Regions from separate parts of the Rummeliibacillus sp. GQ308 genome, predicted to be linked through region 1. Evidence: predicted binding sites of a transcription regulator. Region 1 holds the regulator's gene; each other region holds the start of a gene.
The links. The regulator LexA, encoded in region 1, represses DNA repair genes until DNA is damaged. The targets are predictions, from matches to a motif close to CGAACATATGTTCG.

Region 1 (6,561 bases):
ACATACGGGAGCCAATACAATAAACATTTAGATAGTATGGCTGAATTTCTATGTGAAGATCCCCTTTGAATTGATTACTTAAATAGATTTCATGGTTTTTAATATTAATAGCAGAAAAACTAGTATGTAAATGTTTTTCTATGCTAGTTTCAATATCCTCAACAGGCAATGTCTCACATAAATAAGCTAATTCCTGTGAAGGATAAAAATTATTTTGGTTCGTTTTGACCCCATTAATTAATTCGAATAGAAGACGTTCTCTACCATATATAAATGATTGATGTTTTGGTTTAATATGAAAGATTGAGTAAACACGCATTTTTAAGCCGCCCCTTTCTTTCTACTAAGTATACCTTCAATCAAGTGAATATTTTGTCAATTTAAACTGTAAATACCCCACTTTCTTTGTCAAAAAACAAAAAGTAGAGGCATATTCCCTCTACTTTTTGGTATTTCTATTTATTTTGCCATTAAAGCTTTAACTTTCTCTACTACGTTGTTTACTGTAAAGCCATATTCTTCGATTACTGTTTCTCCAGGTGCACTAGCTCCGAATCGGTCAATAGCTAAAACATCACCTTCAAAACCAACATATTTATGCCAACCAAATGAAGAAGCCATTTCAATTGCTAATCGTTTTGTTACGTTTTTAGGCAATACGCTTTCTTTATATGCTGCATCTTGTTCGTCGAAACGGCCTAGATCTGGCATTGATACAACTGTAACATCAATTCCTTCACCAGCTAATGCATTTTTAGCAGCAACAGCTAACTGTACTTCAGAACCGGTTGCTAATAGCAATGCATCAGCCACTTCTTTGTCTGCCTTTTCAACAACATAAGCACCTTTTTCAACGCCTGTATAGATTGCATTCACATCTACATCAAGCACTGGCAGGTTTTGTCGTGACAACACTAAAGCAGTAGGTTTATTTTTAGATGATACTGCAAGCTTCCATGCAGCGGCAGATTCGTTAGCATCAGCAGGACGGATAACAGAGAGGTTCGGCATCGCACGCAATGCTGCTAAATGTTCAATTGGCTCATGTGTTGGACCGTCTTCACCAACAGCAATAGAATCATGTGTAAACACATATGTCACAGGAAGTCCCATAAGTGCAGATAAACGTACGGCAGGGCGCACATAGTCAGAGAAGACAAAGAATGTTCCACCAAACACGTGAAGACCGCCATGCAAAGCCATACCATTTAATGCAGCACCCATTGCAAACTCACGAACACCGAACCAAATATTACGTCCAGCTCGTTCAGTTGCAGAGAAATCTCCTGCATCCTTAATAGTAGTTTTATTAGAGCCAGCTAAGTCAGCACTTCCTCCAAAGAAAGAAGGCAATTTCTTAGCTAACGCATTAATCACATCACCTGAGGATGAACGTGTAGCTACCGATTTGCCTGGCTCGAAAGCTTTGATTTCTGCGTCAAAGTCTTCAGGCAGCTCTCCATTAATTGCTTTTTCTAGCTGTGCAGAAAGTTCTGGGTATGCTTGTTTGTATGCTTGGAATTGTTCGTTCCATACAGATTCAGCTTCTTCCCCTTGAATTTTCGCTGCTTCTTTAAATGTTTCGTATACTTCCTCAGGAACGAAGAAATCTTCATTTTCCCATTGATAAGCTTGTTTTGTTAGTAGAACTTCATCAACGCCAAGCGGTGCACCGTGAGATGATGATTTACCTGATTTGTTAGGAGAACCAAAGCCAATAACTGTTTTAATCTCAATTAATGTAGGTTGTCCTTTATGAGTTTTTGCTTTTTCGATTGCTGAATTAATAGCTTCAATATCATTGCCATCGTCAACCAAGATATAATTCCAGCCATATGCTTTAAAACGTTCAGCTGTATTATCTGAGAATGATTTATTCAAATCACCATCTAATGAAATATCATTACTATCGTATAAGACAATTAGTTTATCTAATTGCAAATGGCCAGCAAGTGAAGCTGCTTCTGCAGATACACCTTCCATTAAATCTCCATCTCCGCAAAGCGCGAATGTATAATGATCTACAATAGAATGTTCTGGTGTGTTGTATACTCCTGCTAAATGTGCTTCAGCCATCGCCATACCAACAGCCATAGCAATCCCTTGCCCCAGTGGACCAGTTGTCGCTTCTACTCCAGCAGTGTGCCCAAATTCAGGATGACCAGGAGTTAATGAATTCCATTGACGGAAGTTTTTAATTTCATCCATCGGTAAGTCATAACCACCTAAATGAAGTAGGCTGTATAATAACATTGAACCATGTCCTGCTGACAATACAAATCTGTCACGGTTAAACCATTTTGGATTTTTTGGATTATGTTGCATTTGTTTTGTCCATAGCGTGTAAGCCATTGGTGCTGCACCCATTGGTAAACCTGGATGACCAGAATTTGCTTTTTCGATTGCATCAATCGACAAAGTTCGAATTGTATTAATTGCAAGCTGATCTGCTTGTAGCGTCATGAATAGACATCCTTTCTGAAAGCAAAGTATTATTCTATTACAGTTTAGTCAACATTATGTCAGAAAACAATATTTTTTCGACATTTACTTTACCTTATTAATTTAAAGGATTATTTCGTTTTTGAATTTCCTTTACCTTTTCCGGTGTTACTTCATCGCCATTTGGATCAAATACTCGGACATGCTCAATGGTGTCTCTCATGGAATTACGGAATGTATCCAGATATTCTTTTCGAAGTGCTGTTTGTTCTTTTGCTTCCTCGACACTTAGTCCTTCTGCTTTTGATTTTCTAGACAGGAAATTAATACGGTCAATCTTTTCTTTTGGCAACATTTATATACACCCTTTCATATTCTTCATATCTTAAAGAGTATGTAAAATATGTTTTAAGTGCAAGCGTTAAGCATTATTTGCATATCAAGCCAACCAGTATTCGAAAGTAAACTTTTCGACAGTTTACAATTAATTATTGTGCTCTTCGAATTCTTTATAGCGTCTATGTACTGTTGCTTTGCTAAGTTGGAAGCCCAATCCATTTAGAGTAGAAGTGATTTCTTCAAATGTTAGCCCTTTATTTCTCAATTGAATAATCTGTTCAATCGGAGCATCAATTCTTTCTCTACCTTCTGGATTGCCCCGATCCTTTAAGTTATTTTCAGGCCTATAGCCGTTTTGTACAGCCCTTTTCATCCCACGACGTATTTTGGCATTATGTAATTTCCTTTGATATTCCTCTACTAGTGCCAATATTTCAAGCAACATTGTATCCATTTCATTCAGCTGGATATTGCCTGCATTATTAAGCGTAAAAATAGTCACTTCCATTTTATTAAGTAGATGTAATACGGCCATGCGACCATTCCCTCGTCCTAATCGCGTTTCATCCTGCACAAACAATGCTGTAATATGTTGTTCTTTAATATAATCCAGCAAATCCATGAGTCCCTCGCGTTCTACGTCATAGCCGCTATGTCGATCTTTAAATACACTCATAACATTATAGCCTTTTGTTTTGGCAAACTCTTTTAGTTCACTTTCTTGCCGTTCTAGCGAAGAATCTTGGGATTCTTTTTCTGTACTCACACGGCAATATAATACTGCTTCTTTCCCTCTATTCATTTTCACTCGCCAACTCTATTCCTCTTTTATTTGTGCTAGTTTTTTTGTACGCAGGAATAGATAAAGTATGACCAGCTATAATGCGTCCGTCAATAATATTGTTTTTATCTTTCACTAAAGAAACCCACTCACTTTTGGATAAATCCCCTTTATAAAGTCCAGATAGCGACCATAAAGTATCTCCTTCTTGGACTTCTATGTTTGTGTAGCTAGTTGTATCCCGATTGATGACCATAAGAATAACCATAATGGCGAATATGAATGCAAATAAATAGGTGGTATTTCGATTTTTTTTAATCCAGTTCATAAGGATCTCCCCTTCATCGAATGTTTGTTCGTAGTTTATATAATTCAATATAATACGAACATGCGTTTTTGTCAAATATATTTCGAACCTATGTTTGCATCCGTTTAATAGACATGTTATACTTCATTTAACAATTAAAGAAAATTGCTGATAAGAGGGTGAGCAAATTGAAAAAGGTATCAAAAAGACAAGATGATATATTGGAATTTATAAAAGAAGAAGTACGCACTAAAGGATATCCGCCTTCTGTACGAGAAATAGGCGAAGCTGTAGGTTTAGCTTCCAGTTCAACTGTCCACGGCCATTTGAATAGATTGGAAAGCAAAGGGCTGATTCGCAGAGACCCGACAAAACCGCGCGCTATTGAAATCTTAGATCAAGGAAATGTTACCAAACAGGGTGTTATGCATGTTCCTTTAGTTGGGAAAGTAACTGCCGGGTTACCTATCACCGCTATCGAAAATATTGAAGAGTACTTCCCTATTCCTGACACTTACGGTGGATCAGATGACCATATTTTTATGCTCGAAATCATGGGTGAATCTATGATAGAGGCAGGAATTCTCGATGGAGACTATGTGATTGTCAAACAACAGGCAACTGCCAATAATGGAGATATCGTAGTAGCTATGACGGAGGAGAACGAAGCAACAGTAAAACGTTTTTATAAAGAAAAGGGACACTTCCGTTTACAACCAGAGAATTCCTCTATGGAGCCAATAATTGTTGAAAACGTTGCTGTTCTTGGTAAAGTTGTTGGTCTTTATCGAAACATATACTGATACTTAAAAAAACAATCGAGTCTATTACATTACCTGTAGACTGATTGTTTTTTTATAAACACAAAACAGATAGCGCGGGTGTTAAATTAGTTTTATTTTGCGCCTACTTAAAGTGCTATTTTGCAGTATGAAAACATTGCATGTTTCTTTTATTTCTCAACTAGCTTTTTAATCGCCAACATGGACTTACCCTGAATAATACCTGTATCTTCAAATTTAAATGAAGCGTATAATGTTTTAGCTTTGATATTACTTGTTTGATAAAAGAGAGCTATATATTCTGCTTCACCAAATGGCCACGTTACTATTTCCTTCAACACTTTTTCAAATGCAAGTTTGCCATAGCCTTTCCCTTGGTAACTCTTTCCAATCATAATATGCCAAATAAAATAGCTCTTCTTGCCGTAAAAATCTTCTTTTTCAAACGATTCGTGATCCAACGTATCATAAATATACATCAAAAATCCAACCACCACTTCACCGGCATAAATGGCATAGGGTGCAGCAAATATCCCTTCTGCATTCAACATATGAGCATCTGCAAAGCTTCTTAGGTTAGTAGTTTCTATAAAGTCTTTTTGGTTTTCTTCAACTTCAAGTGCTATTACTTTCTCTATGTTATCTCCAGTTATTTTTCGTAATTCAATCATTTTCTATTTTTTCTCCTCTCTTAATACAATCCACTACCTCCTTGCACATTCAAAACATAGTCACATATCATACGATTATTCTCATAATATGCTGTACAAAGTATTCACCAGTAATAAACTCTACTCTTCCTGATTTTTCATTCTAGCGCCATACATAATTGTAATAAAACTTAAAAACTTCCATTATTCAATATAAGTAAATATATTACAGTGTATAATATAGGTAAATACAGGGTTATAAATTTTTAGATTTAACAGTCAGATGGTTTAACACATCTTCTATTGCGCAAAAATATCTCTCGACAATTGAGTGAAGCAAAAACACAACATTTTTGCTTTCCGAAGCGCTTAAATATGAACGTGATAAGGCTACTATTATTGTTTAGGATTAAGGTTATCTGGGTGAAGTAAGCAAGACTAATATTAAAAAGTGACAGAGGTGGGTTTGAAAGATGGATACTTTTAAAACTTCAGAAAATGATGACGGTTCTTATATTGACTTGGAAGTTCTGCAACATTACTTGGCAACTGGAAGAGAAGTTGAATTCTACTATCATAAAACAAAATACTATATAGCAAATAGCTCTCAAGGATATATACTTTTAGAAGTATTTCCAGGTTCTGATACCAAGAGTAAGGATATTTCTGATAGTTTTAATGATACAAATGAATTTTTGCTTAATGTTAAAATCGCTAATACCTCATTAAAAGAGATTTTCTCTAAGCATACTAAGAATATAGAGATCGTCTTTATCTATTAAAGATTGAAATGGGTGACTTGCTAATCCCGATAGTGTGTTATGATATTTAGTTTTTTAATTGTCTGTGACTAAATAGAAATAGACCTCAACATGTAAAAGATATTAGGATCCTACGACTTAAAATTGAGTTTATTGTTAGTATTATTTTGGTAATTCGCATTTTTTCTTAAATATTATTCGACTATCTGTTTTTGTTCTTCTAAAAATTGATTTCATCTATTTAAAAATAGTTCTTGATTTTTCTCTGTTACTTCAAAAGTCATCGAGAAATATCGAAAATCACGTGCTGGTATTGAAGGTATTTTAAAATCCCAAATAACATCGTAAACTTTGGTACTGTAGTCTATTTCTTTTAATTCTGAGTCGTATCGTTTCGGATGATTATATTTTTTGGGGTTTTGATACAACCACAATAAAGCAATATAAAGATATTTGTTTTTACAGTCAATCATGAATTGTTTATTTTCCAATAACATTA
Region 2 (6,295 bases), 1.2 Mb from region 1:
TAAATTTGGAAGAATGATGAATGAATTTGGCTATGGTGCAAATGTAAATTATTGCGGTGTAAGAATGCATAAAGGAATTCGGTTGAGGAAGGAGTGAGTTTACTTCCATGCAAGTTTTAAAAATACTTTCAACCATCTGGAAATCCGGTGCTGAAATGAGCATGCTGCCATCTGGTGAAATTGAAATGAAAAATCATAAAGTTGTGCCACCTGAAACTATGAAGGCAGCTGAACAGGTATTTCCGCAAATTGAAGATTGGTTTAAATCATGGGCGAACGCAAAACCGATTGATATAACCATTCAAAAAACATTGCATCAATACTGTGGATGGACAAAGAACGAATCGATTATTAATTGGCTCAATAACGATATTGAATCAACTGAATTATTTCATGATTGGACGGTTGTTCTTGCTAAAAATGGTTGGATAGATATTTATGAGGATTATCGCCAATTTGAAAATGATGAATCAAAGAAGATGGCGCAGGAGATATATGAACGTGCTGTTGCATTTGCGAAGGGAGGAAATAATGATGAGGGAAATTAAGTTTCGTGCTTGGGAACCATTAAACAAAAAAATGCGAGTTTTAGATTTCTGCTTGTATCAATTTAACTATGGAAGTCTAAATTCACACAAGTTCGTTCTTCCGCCTAACCACCAGAGTATGCAAAACCCATATACTTTCATGAACTTAGATGCAGTGAAAGTAATGCAATACACTGGTCTTAAAGATAAAAATGGTCGTGAGATTTATGAAGGGGATATATTGCAATTTAGTGGGCGTGTGGTTGCTTGTGGAATTGTTAAATACAACGAAAATTTATGTTGCTTTCAAGCATGCCACCAAATGTCCTGCTGGTTGATTTGCAAGGAAAGTGGAGTGGAAGTTGAAATCATCGGCAATATTTACGAAAATCCAGAACTATTAGAAGGTGCTGCACATTGATTCATTACTCTTACACAGATACAGAAATCAATAAAATCCTAAAAACCATGACCATTGTGGTTGATACTCGTGAAAATGTAAACGGCCATATCCTGGACTACTTACATGCGAAGGATATTCCAGTAAAAATCAAAGCACTCAAAACAGGCGACTATTCTGCTATGATTCCCGCTAATCCTGAGTTTGGCATTCCGAGAGATTTATATCTTAATAGTTGCTTGGAGCGAAAAAACTCGATTGATGAGATTACAGGCAACTTGCAGAAAGATACACGCAAAGCATTTGAAAATGAATTAATTCGAGCAAGTCAAAATCCATTTGTTTTAGTTTGCGAGGATAAGGACGGGTACGAAAAAATCCTTACAGGCAAATACAGAAGTCGTTACGATCCAAAAGCATTGCTGGGTACACTCAAAACTTTTGAAGCACGATACGGATTCAGCATTGTGTTTCTTGATAAAAAATACAGCGGAAATTATATCTATTACCATTTCTATTATCAAGCTAAAGAATATCTAAAAAAGGGAGCGTTTTAACATGGCAAAAGTACAACTTAATCAAAAGGAGCAACACTATGCAGATACACGTATCGAGGCAGAAGAAATCGTTGAAACAGCAAAAGAAAATAAAAATTTAATGATGAACAAAATCACAGAGAAATTCAACAAGTATGGCCAGTATTTCCTTGTTGATTTAACGTACCAATACAGCACACCAAAAGAAGTTATGGAAAGTAAGCCGGAAGATGATACGCCAGAAGGTCAGCTAAGTATTGAAGATGTTGAAGAACCGCATGAGGGTGTGAAATACGAGGTTGATAACAATGGAGTTGTTTCAGTTCCTGAAGAACAATTGAAGACAGATGAAGTAGAGTTTGATGAATTTGCGGGTGCTACAGAATGACCACAGAGGAACTAATCTTAGCAAATCCAACATTGTTAGCAGTACGACAACTGTTAGATAACCAAACGGTTAAAGGCTATGCAAAGTACGGTACAACGGTCAATCCAGATGATTATTCTGTGGAAGAATGGATTGACCACGCGCAGGAAGAAGCAACGGATCTACTTGTTTATTTGGAAGTATTGAAAACAAAATTAAATGAATCGAGCAAGAAAACAGCCAATGAAATGGAACGATTAAGAGAAGCATTAGAAGCCATTGCAGCTGATACGAAAACCTGGACAAACCCAGATGAAACGATTCCATATGTAAATAAAATTGCTAGGGAGGCATTGGTGGAATGAAAGTAAAAGTAAAAAAGCTTGCTGAACATGCGGTAATGCCAGTTAGAGCATATACAACGGATAGTGGTTTTGATTTATTTGCACTTGATCAAGTAATCATCTCACCATTTCAAAAAGTGGCAGTCGGTACAGGGATTGCATTTGAGATTCCGGCAGGTTATGAAATTCAGATTCGCCCAAAAAGTGGAGTGTCATCTAAAACGCCATTAAATGTGATTGTAGGCACAGTGGACAGTGGATATATAGGAGAAGTTAGCATTATTGTTCAAAACGTTTCTAGCGAGCGTTACGAGATTCCTAGAGGATACAAACTGGCGCAGGCAGTGTTTCAAAAGCTACCAGACATTGAGCTTGTGGAAGCAACGGAATTGAGTAGTGGTGATCGTGGAGCAAACGGATTTGGGAGCACAGGGGTTTAGAAGAAATGAGGAGGCATGCTAAATGAGTGAATCTATACCATTTATGCTTGTTACTAATGAGAAAGTTAAAAAGGGTCAAATGATAAATTTTGAGGATAAAAAATGTCGTATAACTTCCATCAATGAAATTGAATGGTTTCAAAATGGCTATAAAGTTATCGGCAGATGTAAACAATCTGAATTAGATAAATGGATGAATGGGATAAAGAATCTGTAGCTTGATGCTAATAATTTTAAAACTAAGGAGGAGGACCAATGAATGTAAGAAACGGAATCTTAATTGAAAATCCACGTGCTCGCCTAAAAGTTGAACGAGTGAATGCTTATAACAAGCAAAGGGATAGCAAGCAATATGATGTGTATGTAGAAATGCAGCACAGAACAGAAAAAGACTGGACAGTCGTAACGCCATTTGAAGAACATTATATTCGCGCCTTAGAACAAGAAGGCTACAAGATTATAAAAAATTTCGAGATTAGAAGAATAGGAGGGTAACAACATGAATCCAACAGAAAGGCGGTTAAAGAATGAGTTAAAACTTAAACGCATTGAGATTATGTACCAGACTACTGAAATCTTTAAGAAGAATTGTGAGCCTTGCACAAAAAAGGATTACGATTCCTTGGAACCTTGCCGGAATTGTCAAACATACAAGCAATTACGAAAGCTTGGCACCGAATTGCTAAATTTGTCCGCTAAAGAAAAAGGTAGCGAGATTCACCATCTTAAAGAAAATTTGCTAGGTACGCTTACACTGAATAAATATAGAGAAATGAAAAAAGCTGGTCTAACTGATAAAAAAATTGCTACAAAGCTGAATACAACTGAGCATTACGTGAAGATATGGAAAAAAGAACATATTCCAAGAGAAAAGTATGGTAAGCTTGCTGATTTAACTGTGGAGGAATACAAAGATTTGAAAGCACAAAAATACACGGAAAAAGAAATTGCTGATATGAAGAAAGTGACAGTCGGTACTTTGTTTATTTGGCGGAAAGAACGGGATTTGGCGTAATCTATATATTTTTTACCCTTGAATAGAACGTCAGTTTGTATATTTAAGCTATACAAAGTTCGACATTTAGATTTAGCAAACCATTATACAATTAAAAGCCATAGAAGACTACTAGAGAGATTTTAGAACTATTTTAATAGTCTTAATCCTCTCGCTGTCTAAATGGCTGTAAGGGGCTTTAAATGAGTTATTTTTAGTTAGAAATAAAGAGGTGAGATTGTGGCAGCATTGACGCGTACAGATATAAAAAAGATAGAAGAATATTGGATTAATCATGAACAGAATAAAAAGCAATTGAAATACCGCGAATGGGAATTGCTTTATCCGTATCAGGAAGAAGAACGGATCGGTGGCATATCCAGCGGTAACATATCCAATTCGACACAGCAAAAGGCTATGGCACTTATGCAGGATGCGTTTTACCAAAATCTCAAGAAGATTGTGGAGGCAATCGAAGGATTGTATACAACATTGGACAGTGATTCTAAAACTATTGTAGACATGAGGTATTGGTGTAGGAATGACTTTTTCGAATGGGAAGATATTGCAGATAAACTATACATGTCGAGGCATAAGGTCTTACGTAAAAGAAATATGTTACTTGATAAGACAGCAAAAGCCATAGGATGGGTGTAAGGGATGCATAAACAATACTAAAGAACGAATAAAATATTCTATTGCTCTGTATGTACTCTTATAAGGAGGAACTTTGGCTTGAAGGATATAATGGATACGATTCAATTTTTTTATATTGACCGTTGGAAGTTTTATGCGTGGATGTTTTCAACAATGGCTTTGTGGTTGGTTATTCCTCACTGGAAAAGTAATCGATGGATAAAAAGAAAAATCGTTTGTTTGTTTATATTTACTATATTCGCATATTACTTCGCATTTAAATCTTTATTTGCTTGAACTTTCTAATACTAGCGAAGTTCACTAAAAAACCATGTAAAGTGATAGCATGGAGTTTTTGATAAGAAGCTTCATGATTCTTCCTTTGGATATGGGCCACTCGTAAAGAGTGGTTTTTTAAGTTCACATTCAATCGAGTGCGGCTTTTTTTTGAATGTATTAATGACAGCCTTACTTTATAAATGTAAAATGTGTAAAGGAGGTCGTTAAATGTTTAAAAATTGGACTAATAGAGACTGGTTATGGTTAACAAGTTATTTTATTTTTATAGTAATAATCCTTTTGGCGAATTACTATCTTGAATGGGAAACTAGTCTATCAATTATATCTAGTGCTACATCAATAGCTTTAGCAATTTTAGCCATTTTCTTGTCATTAAAACAAGATTCTGAAAACAAAATTTCTTCAGATTCCAAGCATTTAGAGTTATCAAAACAATTGAGAGAATTGTCACTTACGTTAATTAGTAAACAAAACGGGATAGCTGAGGTTGTAAATAATGTTGAAGAATCAGTAGACACAAATAGTGAATTGGATGAAAAACAAGATAGTTATACTCAAAAACAATTATTAGAGTATGGAGAAAAAGTCAAAAAAGAAACCATTCAAAAGTTTGAAAAAGAATTAAATAAACAAATATTTAATGAAATTGAAAATTTAAATAAGATTAAAGACAATATTAACGTTAGGAAAATAGATCGTAGGATACCGAAGAGTAAAGCAATTATTAAAGATTATATCGATAGTGTTGATAAATTTTCACTAAATGAGATAGTAAATCACTTAAGTGAATTGGGAATTAATATGACTACCAAAGAAGTTATCATTATGATCAAAGCGATTGAAGAGGAACGTGGAAAATAAAACTTTGAAATATTATTACAGTAGTCACATCAAAAACGATGTGGCTTTTTCTTATGCCTTGATAACGACACATGATAACAGTCCATTAAAGATCGTTACGATGTGGTGACTATGAATTATCGTGTGTTGTTGTGAGGGTGTAAGTCAGGTTCGCTATGGACCTAGATAATAGTTGTGGAGGGATAACATGCAAAAAACGGATGTCACTAAACTTAAACAACAATTAGAAACTGCTTCAGTACATGTAAATGCTTTATCTGTTGAGATAGATGCAATTCGAAATGTGATTGGAAATTTAATTAAATGTCCTCATTGTGGGAGCTTAGAGGTTTCAACCTACATGACTGACAATGCTAAACTTTATCAACTAAAGTGTGACAAGTGCAATCAACTGGTTGAATAGTGTGGAGGGATAGCAACAAATGAGATATAAAAAAGCCAATCCATTCTACTTATCAACCGCTTGGAAGCATAAGCGATTAGAAATCCTCAAGCGTGACAACTACGAGTGCCAATGGTGCAAGGAAGAAGGCAAAGTTCAAACCAATGAAGATACAATCCTTGAGGTTGATCACATACAAGAGCTTGAAGACTTTCCTGAATTAGCTTTAGACAATGACAATCTTCGAACACTTTGTAAAGACTGTCACAACAAAAGACACAATCGTTTTGGTTTCCGTCAGAAAAAGAAAAACAAATGGGCTGATGATGAACGATGGTGATACCCCCGGGTCAAAATTTTCCACTAATTAGGGAAAACTGGAAACCGGTGGGAAGGGTGTACTGTCCAAATTTTTTCGTTTTATCGCGTACGTTAGGGGGCTATAGGGGGGAGGGGGTGTAACTTATGGATTTAGAAAAAATGAAAGAGCAGCTATTGAGCCGCATTG
Region 3 (6,561 bases), 400 kb from region 1:
CAATAGCCGCAAAATGATGTCCAAATAAAACCCATTTATTCGTAGGAACATAGTCTTTTCCATCATTGTTCACTACTGCTGGCGTTTGTCTAGAATCATCGAGCTGAAAAACCTTATTCGCTATAAATTTACTGTAAAAACGATAGGCAATAGCATAAACGCAAAGAGCTGCGGTCAAAATCCATATTGCATTGATACTTTCACCACGTTTTAAAGCAACATAACCAAAACTTATTGCCCCAATAGCAGAAATTACTCCCCATAATATGATGGATCTTAATGCTTTCAATTTTCCTGCCCCCTTATGATTCTAATTCTGTATAAATCTCTTTTTCTCTCATCCTGGCAAAAGATTAATATACAGTTTATTCTGAATTATATAATAATATAATCTGGAAAACAAAATAATTTTAATGTTTATATATATAAAGAAGAAGCTCGACAATTTTAAAACTATTTCTCCAAAATAAAAGGCCTTAATCTTTCAGATTAAGGCCACTCATTTTCTATTCTATTTATCTAATTTGTTAATACTTAAAGTTGATTGTAGTTGACAGCTAGTTTTGCACCAATCACTGCATTATTTTTCACTAATGCAATGTTGGCATCAAGACTTTTACCTTTTGTTAGTTCTTTTACCTTTCCTAATAAGAAAGGAGTTACATTTTTACCCGTAATTTGTTTTTCTTCTGCTTCTTTTAATGCAGATTCAATCACTTCATTAATTACAGATTCGTCCATTGCATATTCTTCAGGAATTGGATTGGCAATAACAGCTCCGCCTTTAAGGCCTAAATCCCATTTCACTTTTAATGTTGAAGCAATTGTCTCTACATCTTCTGCTTTAAAGTTGACGGGGAATTCGCTTTTGCGTGTATAGAAAGCTGGTAGTACGTCCGTGTTATAACCGATTACCGGTACACCTTTTGTTTCAAGATATTCCATAGTTAATCCTAAGTCTAGAATAGATTTAGCTCCAGCACAAACTACTGCCACATTTGTTTGACCCAATTCCTCTAAATCTGCTGAAATATCCATGGTGTTTTCAGCACCTCTATGAGCACCGCCAATACCACCCGTAACAAATATATTGATTCCAGCTACTTCTGCACAAATCATTGTTGCAGCTACAGTAGTTGCTCCAAGTTTTTTTGTAGCAAGCAAATAAGCTAAATCACGGCGTGACGCTTTCGCTACATCTGAGCTCTTGCCGAACATTTCTAATTCCTCATCTGATAGGCCAATTTTTATTTTTCCATCCACTATAGCAATTGTTGCTGGGACTGCCCCATTATCACGGATTATTTGCTCTACTTCACGAGCTGTTTTTACATTCTGCGGATAAGGCATGCCATGAGAGATAATGGTTGACTCTAAAGCCACTACTGGTTTCCCTTGTTCTTTTGCTGCACGTACTTCCTCAGATAAAGTGATGTATTCATTCATGATAATTCCTCCATGTCTTTTTGTAATTGTATTGCGGATAAATTTTGTCTAACCGTATATGGAGATGCTAATGTTTTTGAAGCATTCACACTTGCAGCTCTAGCTATTTCGGTTAAAGGTTTTCCTTCTAGCCAAGAGTAAATTACAGCAGATGAAAACGCATCTCCCGCTCCTGTTACATCAGCAATTTCATCGACTGGGATGGGTGGGATATGTAGGATTCCTTCATTTCTATTACCTATCATAGACCCCTCTTTGCCATTTGTGATGACTACATTAGCAATACCTAAATCTAGCCACTTTTCAACAGCCTTTTTCCAATCTTCATTTGTTTTAATTTCAGTATTAAAGTAAGTTTCCGATTCATCTCGGTTGGTAATTATCCATGATACCCCTGCCAAATCATCTGGCAAGCGATTCATTTTCGGAGATGAAACAGGAATTATTACAATTGGCAAGTTATGACTTTTAGCAAAGCTGCACAAAAATTGGATGGTTTCCTTAGGGCAATTCAAATCTGCCACAATGCATTTGGATTGACTTAATAAAGCTTCATTTTTCAACAGCAAATCAGGCGTGATAGCTTCATATACTTCCATATCTGCAAGGGCTATTATTAATTCACCCTGTGCATCCAAAACAGCAGTATAAGAACCTGTTGCCTTTTCAGGGAATTTAGCTACTGTATCAAGCTTCATATAAAGAGATGATGCGTCTTCAATGAATGACCAATCCATATCAAGACCACTTGCAGATAACAGCGACACATCACAACCAAGTCTTCCTAAATTCTCTGCAATATTACGGGCTACTCCTCCAGCATTTTGGGTAGTGTAACTTGGATTCGAAGTGCCTAGTTGAGCGCTATCTTTGATATGAAATTTACGATCAATATTGGCTCCGCCAACACATATGATTTGTTCGGATTCACTTAAAATATAGGCCCTACCCAAAATATTACCTCGTTTAGTTAAACCAGAAATCATATTAGCAATTGATGGACGCGATAAGCCTAACATCTCTGCAAGCTCTTGCTGCGACACATAAGGATTCTTGCGTATTGCATTCAAAATCAACTGCTCTTTATCAGTTATTTTTTCAGGCATCTTATCACCTTTCAAACATATGTTTATTAACCAAACATTTGTTTAATCATAATATGTTTTCTAGCTGTTGTCAATAAAAATATGAAAGCCTTTTCATTTTAATCAACAAAAAAAGAAGCAGGAATATACCTGCTTCTTTTTATCGTTAATCTTTAAACGTAAAATCCATTTCCTCTGGTTTAACAATTTTAGACTTTCTGACAAATTTATAACCAAAGAACAAGATTAAAAATAATGGGATACCTAGATAAGCTGCTACTACACTTCCCCAGTCAACTTTATCAGCTAAAAAGGCTTGGAAGTTTTGTGCAATAATCACAATTATACCGCATGCAACTGCGAAAATCGGTCCAATCGGGAACCACTTGGCACGATAAGGTAATTCATCTAATGAATGCCCTTGCGCTAAAAATCCTTTCCGGAAACGATAATGGCTCACTGAAATACCTAACCAGAATATAAATCCAGTAATACCAATGGCATTCATTAACCACAAGTAAACAGTTCCATCACCGAAAAATGATGCTAAGAATGCAAGTGCGCCAATTGCACAAGTGAAAATCATACTCACTACTGGTACACCGCGTTTATTTAATTTACCAAAAATTCGAGGTGCTTGTCCCTCCTTCGCCATTGAAAACAGCATACGAGTTGAAGCGTAGACACTTGAATTTCCTGCTGATAATACGGCAGACAATATAACTGCATTCATAAGAGACGCAGCGAAAGCAATCCCTGCTTTTTTCAATACTAATGTAAATGGACTCACCATAACTGAATCATTTTGTAAATTGGCATTTGTATATGGAATTAATAATCCTATTACAAAGATAGCAAAAACGTAGAATAACAAGATCCGCCAAAATACGCTTTTGATTGCTTTAGGAACATTTTTGGCAGGGTCTTCACTTTCCCCTGCTGCTACACCGACAATCTCAGTCCCTTGGAAGGAGAAACCAGCCGCAATAAAGACTACGAATACTCCTAGAATACCTCCTGAGAAAGGCGCGTCCCCCATTGTAAAGTTTTTAAACCCTACTGCTTCGCCACCCATAATTCCGAAAATCATTAAGACTCCGACAATTAAGAAAATAACAATAGCACTAACTTTGATTAACGATAGCCAATACTCACCTTCACCATAGCCTTTAACTGATAAATAATTTAGCAAGAATATAATAGCTAAAAATGCGCCGCTCCAGATCCATGAGGGGCTATCCGGAAACCAAAATTTCATAATCATTGTAGATGCGGTCAATTCCGCAGCAATTGTCATTGCCCAGTTAAACCAATACAACCAACCTATTGAAAATCCAAAAGCAGGGTCAACAAACTTGGAGGCGTATGAACTAAACGATCCACTTGTTGGCATATATGCAGCCATTTCTCCTAAGCTTGTCATAACAAAATAGACCATTGCTCCAACTAACATATAACCGAGCAGCGCTCCACCTGGCCCTGCTGTATGAATGGCTGAACCACTGCTTAAAAATAAACCAGTACCAATCGCACCGCCAATTGAAATCATTGTCAGATGGCGAGATTTTAATTTTCTCTTTAAATGTGTTTCTTCCTGTGCTCCCGCAGATATTTCCCCTTGTTTAACCAACACTTTTTGTTCATCTTGTTGCAAAGTCAATCAGAACACCCCTTTGTAAGCGGTAACATTTATTAGTATGAGGCTTTAAAGCAGCAAATTTGCTAATCATTGTGTTCTACAAATATAGTTTTCAAACCGCTATACAATAAAGCGACCTAAAATAAAGTGTCAGCCTACTGATTTCTAAAACTTTATACTAGAAATATAATTTAAAATTGTCGAAAGTGTCAATGTTTTTTTCGACAACTTTCGCTTCTCCATAAATATAACCTTATAAAAAAAGCTTCCCTTGCGCAGTAATCTGCATAAGAAAAGCCTAGAAGATCATCTTTTATTCATGTTTATTTTAATGAATCGGGATTTCGATAAAATCAAAAGCAAGATTTAGAAAGAAGATAGAATGTATAAAAACAAAGAGCAATGCTTGCTTATTTAACTTTTTTCCTACAGTTTGATCCATTAGCTCCAACACCCTTCTTGTTTTTTGTTATTATAGTCTAGAAAATATAAATATGCAAAATATTTTTTATTTTGAGTTTTTTCGTAATTACCCTTCAATTATGTCATGATATATGTAAAGACACAAAGGAGCTGTTTATTAAATGGAGAAAGCATTAATTATTATTGACTATACGTATGATTTTGTAGCTACAGATGGGTTGCTTACTTGTGGAGACCCTGGACAAATGATTGAAGAAAAGATGATTGAACACATTAATGAATTTGTAAACAAAGGAGAGCTAGTGATTTTTGCTTGTGATTTGCATGAAGAAAATGATCAATTCCATCCAGAAACTGCACTTTTTCCTTCTCATAATATAAGGGGAACAAAAGGCAGAGAATTATACCATAGCGTCCAGACTCTGTACGAAGAGATAAAACACCTGCCTAATGTCAAATGGATGGACAAAACACGTTATAGCTCTTTTGCCGGAACCAATTTGGAACTGCTATTACGAGAAAGAAAAATTAATGAATTATATTTGGCTGGCGTGTGTACAGATATCTGTGTATTACATACAGCTGTCGATGCTTACAATTTAGGATATCACCTCCATATTTATTCTGATGCAGTTGCAAGCTTTAACGAAGATGGCCATAAATGGGCTCTAAGACACTTCAAAGAAGCTTTGGGCGCGAATGTTTTATAAAAAAAGAACCCATTAAACAATTACTCGTTTAATGGGTTTCTTTTTGTTATGCTTCGGTTTTTCTTTTAGCGATAAAGATGGAGAAAATAAATCCTATAATCGCAAAAATAAACGCCCCTGTATAAACAGAGTGAATGCCGCCAGCTATAATATTTATAATACTTTCGATTTGTTCTGGCGAAAATAACTTCGTGTCAAATGTACCGTTTAAATTGATATGGCTTGCATGCATGTCAGCAAGTTTACTACTTGTAGCAGTATTGAACAGTACACCAAAAACTGCTGCACCAATAGATTGGCTAAATGTATTCGTGAACGAATTCAAACCTATTCCAATTCCAAACTGTTCTTTTTTTACAGAGGCTTGTACTGTAATAATTAGCATTGGTGCGATAAAACCCATGCCAAGTCCTAAAAGCCCTGTTGATAGATAGACAAATAACGGTTGTGTTGTAGAAGATAAGAACATCAGCATAAATGTCGCAATCAATAAAAAGACAGTACCTGTCATAATGTTTGTTTTACTTGTAACACGTCCAATTAAATTACCTGCAATGATGGCGCCAACTGTCCACATCACTGATAACGGCGTTAGCATTAAACCAGCTGCAGTAGCGTTTTTTCCTAAAACAGCTTGTGCATATACTGGCAAGTATGCCGATAAGCTAATGACGATACCAAAGCAAAATAACGTCAAGCCATTAACTATATTTAACTTCTTATTTTTAAATAATGAAAGTGGGATAATTGGCTCACTTGCCCGTCTCTCAACAGCAATAAATAAACCTAAGAATAATAAAGCTAGAATGTACATAATAATTTGTTTGACTGTAAGCCATTCTTGTGTATTACTCCCTGTAATCAGAGCATATAGCAAGGAGACCATTCCAACAGAGAAAAGAAATGCCCCAGCATAGTCGATTGAGCGTTTGACAATTACACGTTCTTCTTCATAGTATTTAGCAATTAAAAATATAGCACCGAGTCCAAATGGTATATTTAGCAAGAAGATAAAGTGCCATGTTAATTGATCGACTATGAAGCCCCCAATCAACGGACCTACAACTCCGGCAACTCCCCATACCATACTGATATATCCTTGTCCTTTTGCGCGTTTTTTCTCTGTTTCGAAGAGTTCGCCAACAATAGTTAAGGTAATCGGTAAAATGGATCCTGCTCCAATCCCTTGAATAGCACGGAAGATAATGAGCATTTCCATTGAAGTCGCGATACCACACAATAAGGAACCTAATAAGAA

Region 2: AC6CHJ_RS10515 (DUF722 domain-containing protein) is a predicted target of LexA. The motif match lies at 3,654-3,667, and genes of this name have one in related genera.
Region 3: AC6CHJ_RS06590 (carbohydrate kinase) is a predicted target of LexA. The motif match lies at 2,565-2,578, and genes of this name have one in related genera.

Annotation. Positions count from the first base shown of each region.
Region 1 is NZ_JCAXDQ010000001.1:943,115-949,675, reverse strand. It holds gene sirA (sporulation inhibitor of replication protein SirA) at 1-319, opposite strand, end outside; gene tkt (transketolase) at 460-2,463, opposite strand; gene AC6CHJ_RS04490 (DUF896 domain-containing protein) at 2,561-2,797, opposite strand; gene AC6CHJ_RS04485 (YneB family resolvase-like protein) at 2,927-3,583, opposite strand; gene yneA (cell division suppressor protein YneA) at 3,576-3,890, opposite strand; gene lexA (transcriptional repressor LexA) at 4,058-4,672, shown strand; gene AC6CHJ_RS04470 (GNAT family N-acetyltransferase) at 4,822-5,322, opposite strand; gene AC6CHJ_RS04465 (hypothetical protein) at 5,775-6,083, shown strand; gene AC6CHJ_RS04460 (DUF2247 family protein) at 6,296-6,561, opposite strand, start outside.
Region 2 is NZ_JCAXDQ010000001.1:2,101,799-2,108,093, reverse strand. It holds gene AC6CHJ_RS10565 (hypothetical protein) at 1-97, shown strand, start outside; gene AC6CHJ_RS10560 (hypothetical protein) at 108-548, shown strand; gene AC6CHJ_RS10555 (YopX family protein) at 535-948, shown strand; gene AC6CHJ_RS10550 (ERCC4 domain-containing protein) at 945-1,484, shown strand; gene AC6CHJ_RS10545 (organic solvent tolerance protein OstA) at 1,486-1,851, shown strand; gene AC6CHJ_RS10540 (hypothetical protein) at 1,848-2,195, shown strand; gene dut (dUTP diphosphatase) at 2,192-2,614, shown strand; gene AC6CHJ_RS10530 (hypothetical protein) at 2,637-2,831, shown strand; gene AC6CHJ_RS10525 (hypothetical protein) at 2,870-3,109, shown strand; gene AC6CHJ_RS10520 (hypothetical protein) at 3,114-3,629, shown strand; gene AC6CHJ_RS10515 (DUF722 domain-containing protein) at 3,849-4,265, shown strand; gene AC6CHJ_RS10510 (hypothetical protein) at 4,752-5,405, shown strand; gene AC6CHJ_RS10505 (hypothetical protein) at 5,593-5,808, shown strand; gene AC6CHJ_RS10500 (HNH endonuclease) at 5,828-6,127, shown strand; gene AC6CHJ_RS10495 (hypothetical protein) at 6,253-6,295, shown strand, end outside.
Region 3 is NZ_JCAXDQ010000001.1:1,344,336-1,350,896, reverse strand. It holds gene AC6CHJ_RS06600 (carbon starvation CstA family protein) at 1-289, opposite strand, end outside; gene AC6CHJ_RS06595 (pseudouridine-5'-phosphate glycosidase) at 535-1,446, opposite strand; gene AC6CHJ_RS06590 (carbohydrate kinase) at 1,443-2,552, opposite strand; gene AC6CHJ_RS06585 (amino acid permease) at 2,698-4,080, opposite strand; gene AC6CHJ_RS06580 (cysteine hydrolase family protein) at 4,755-5,303, shown strand; gene AC6CHJ_RS06575 (MDR family MFS transporter) at 5,350-6,561, opposite strand, start outside.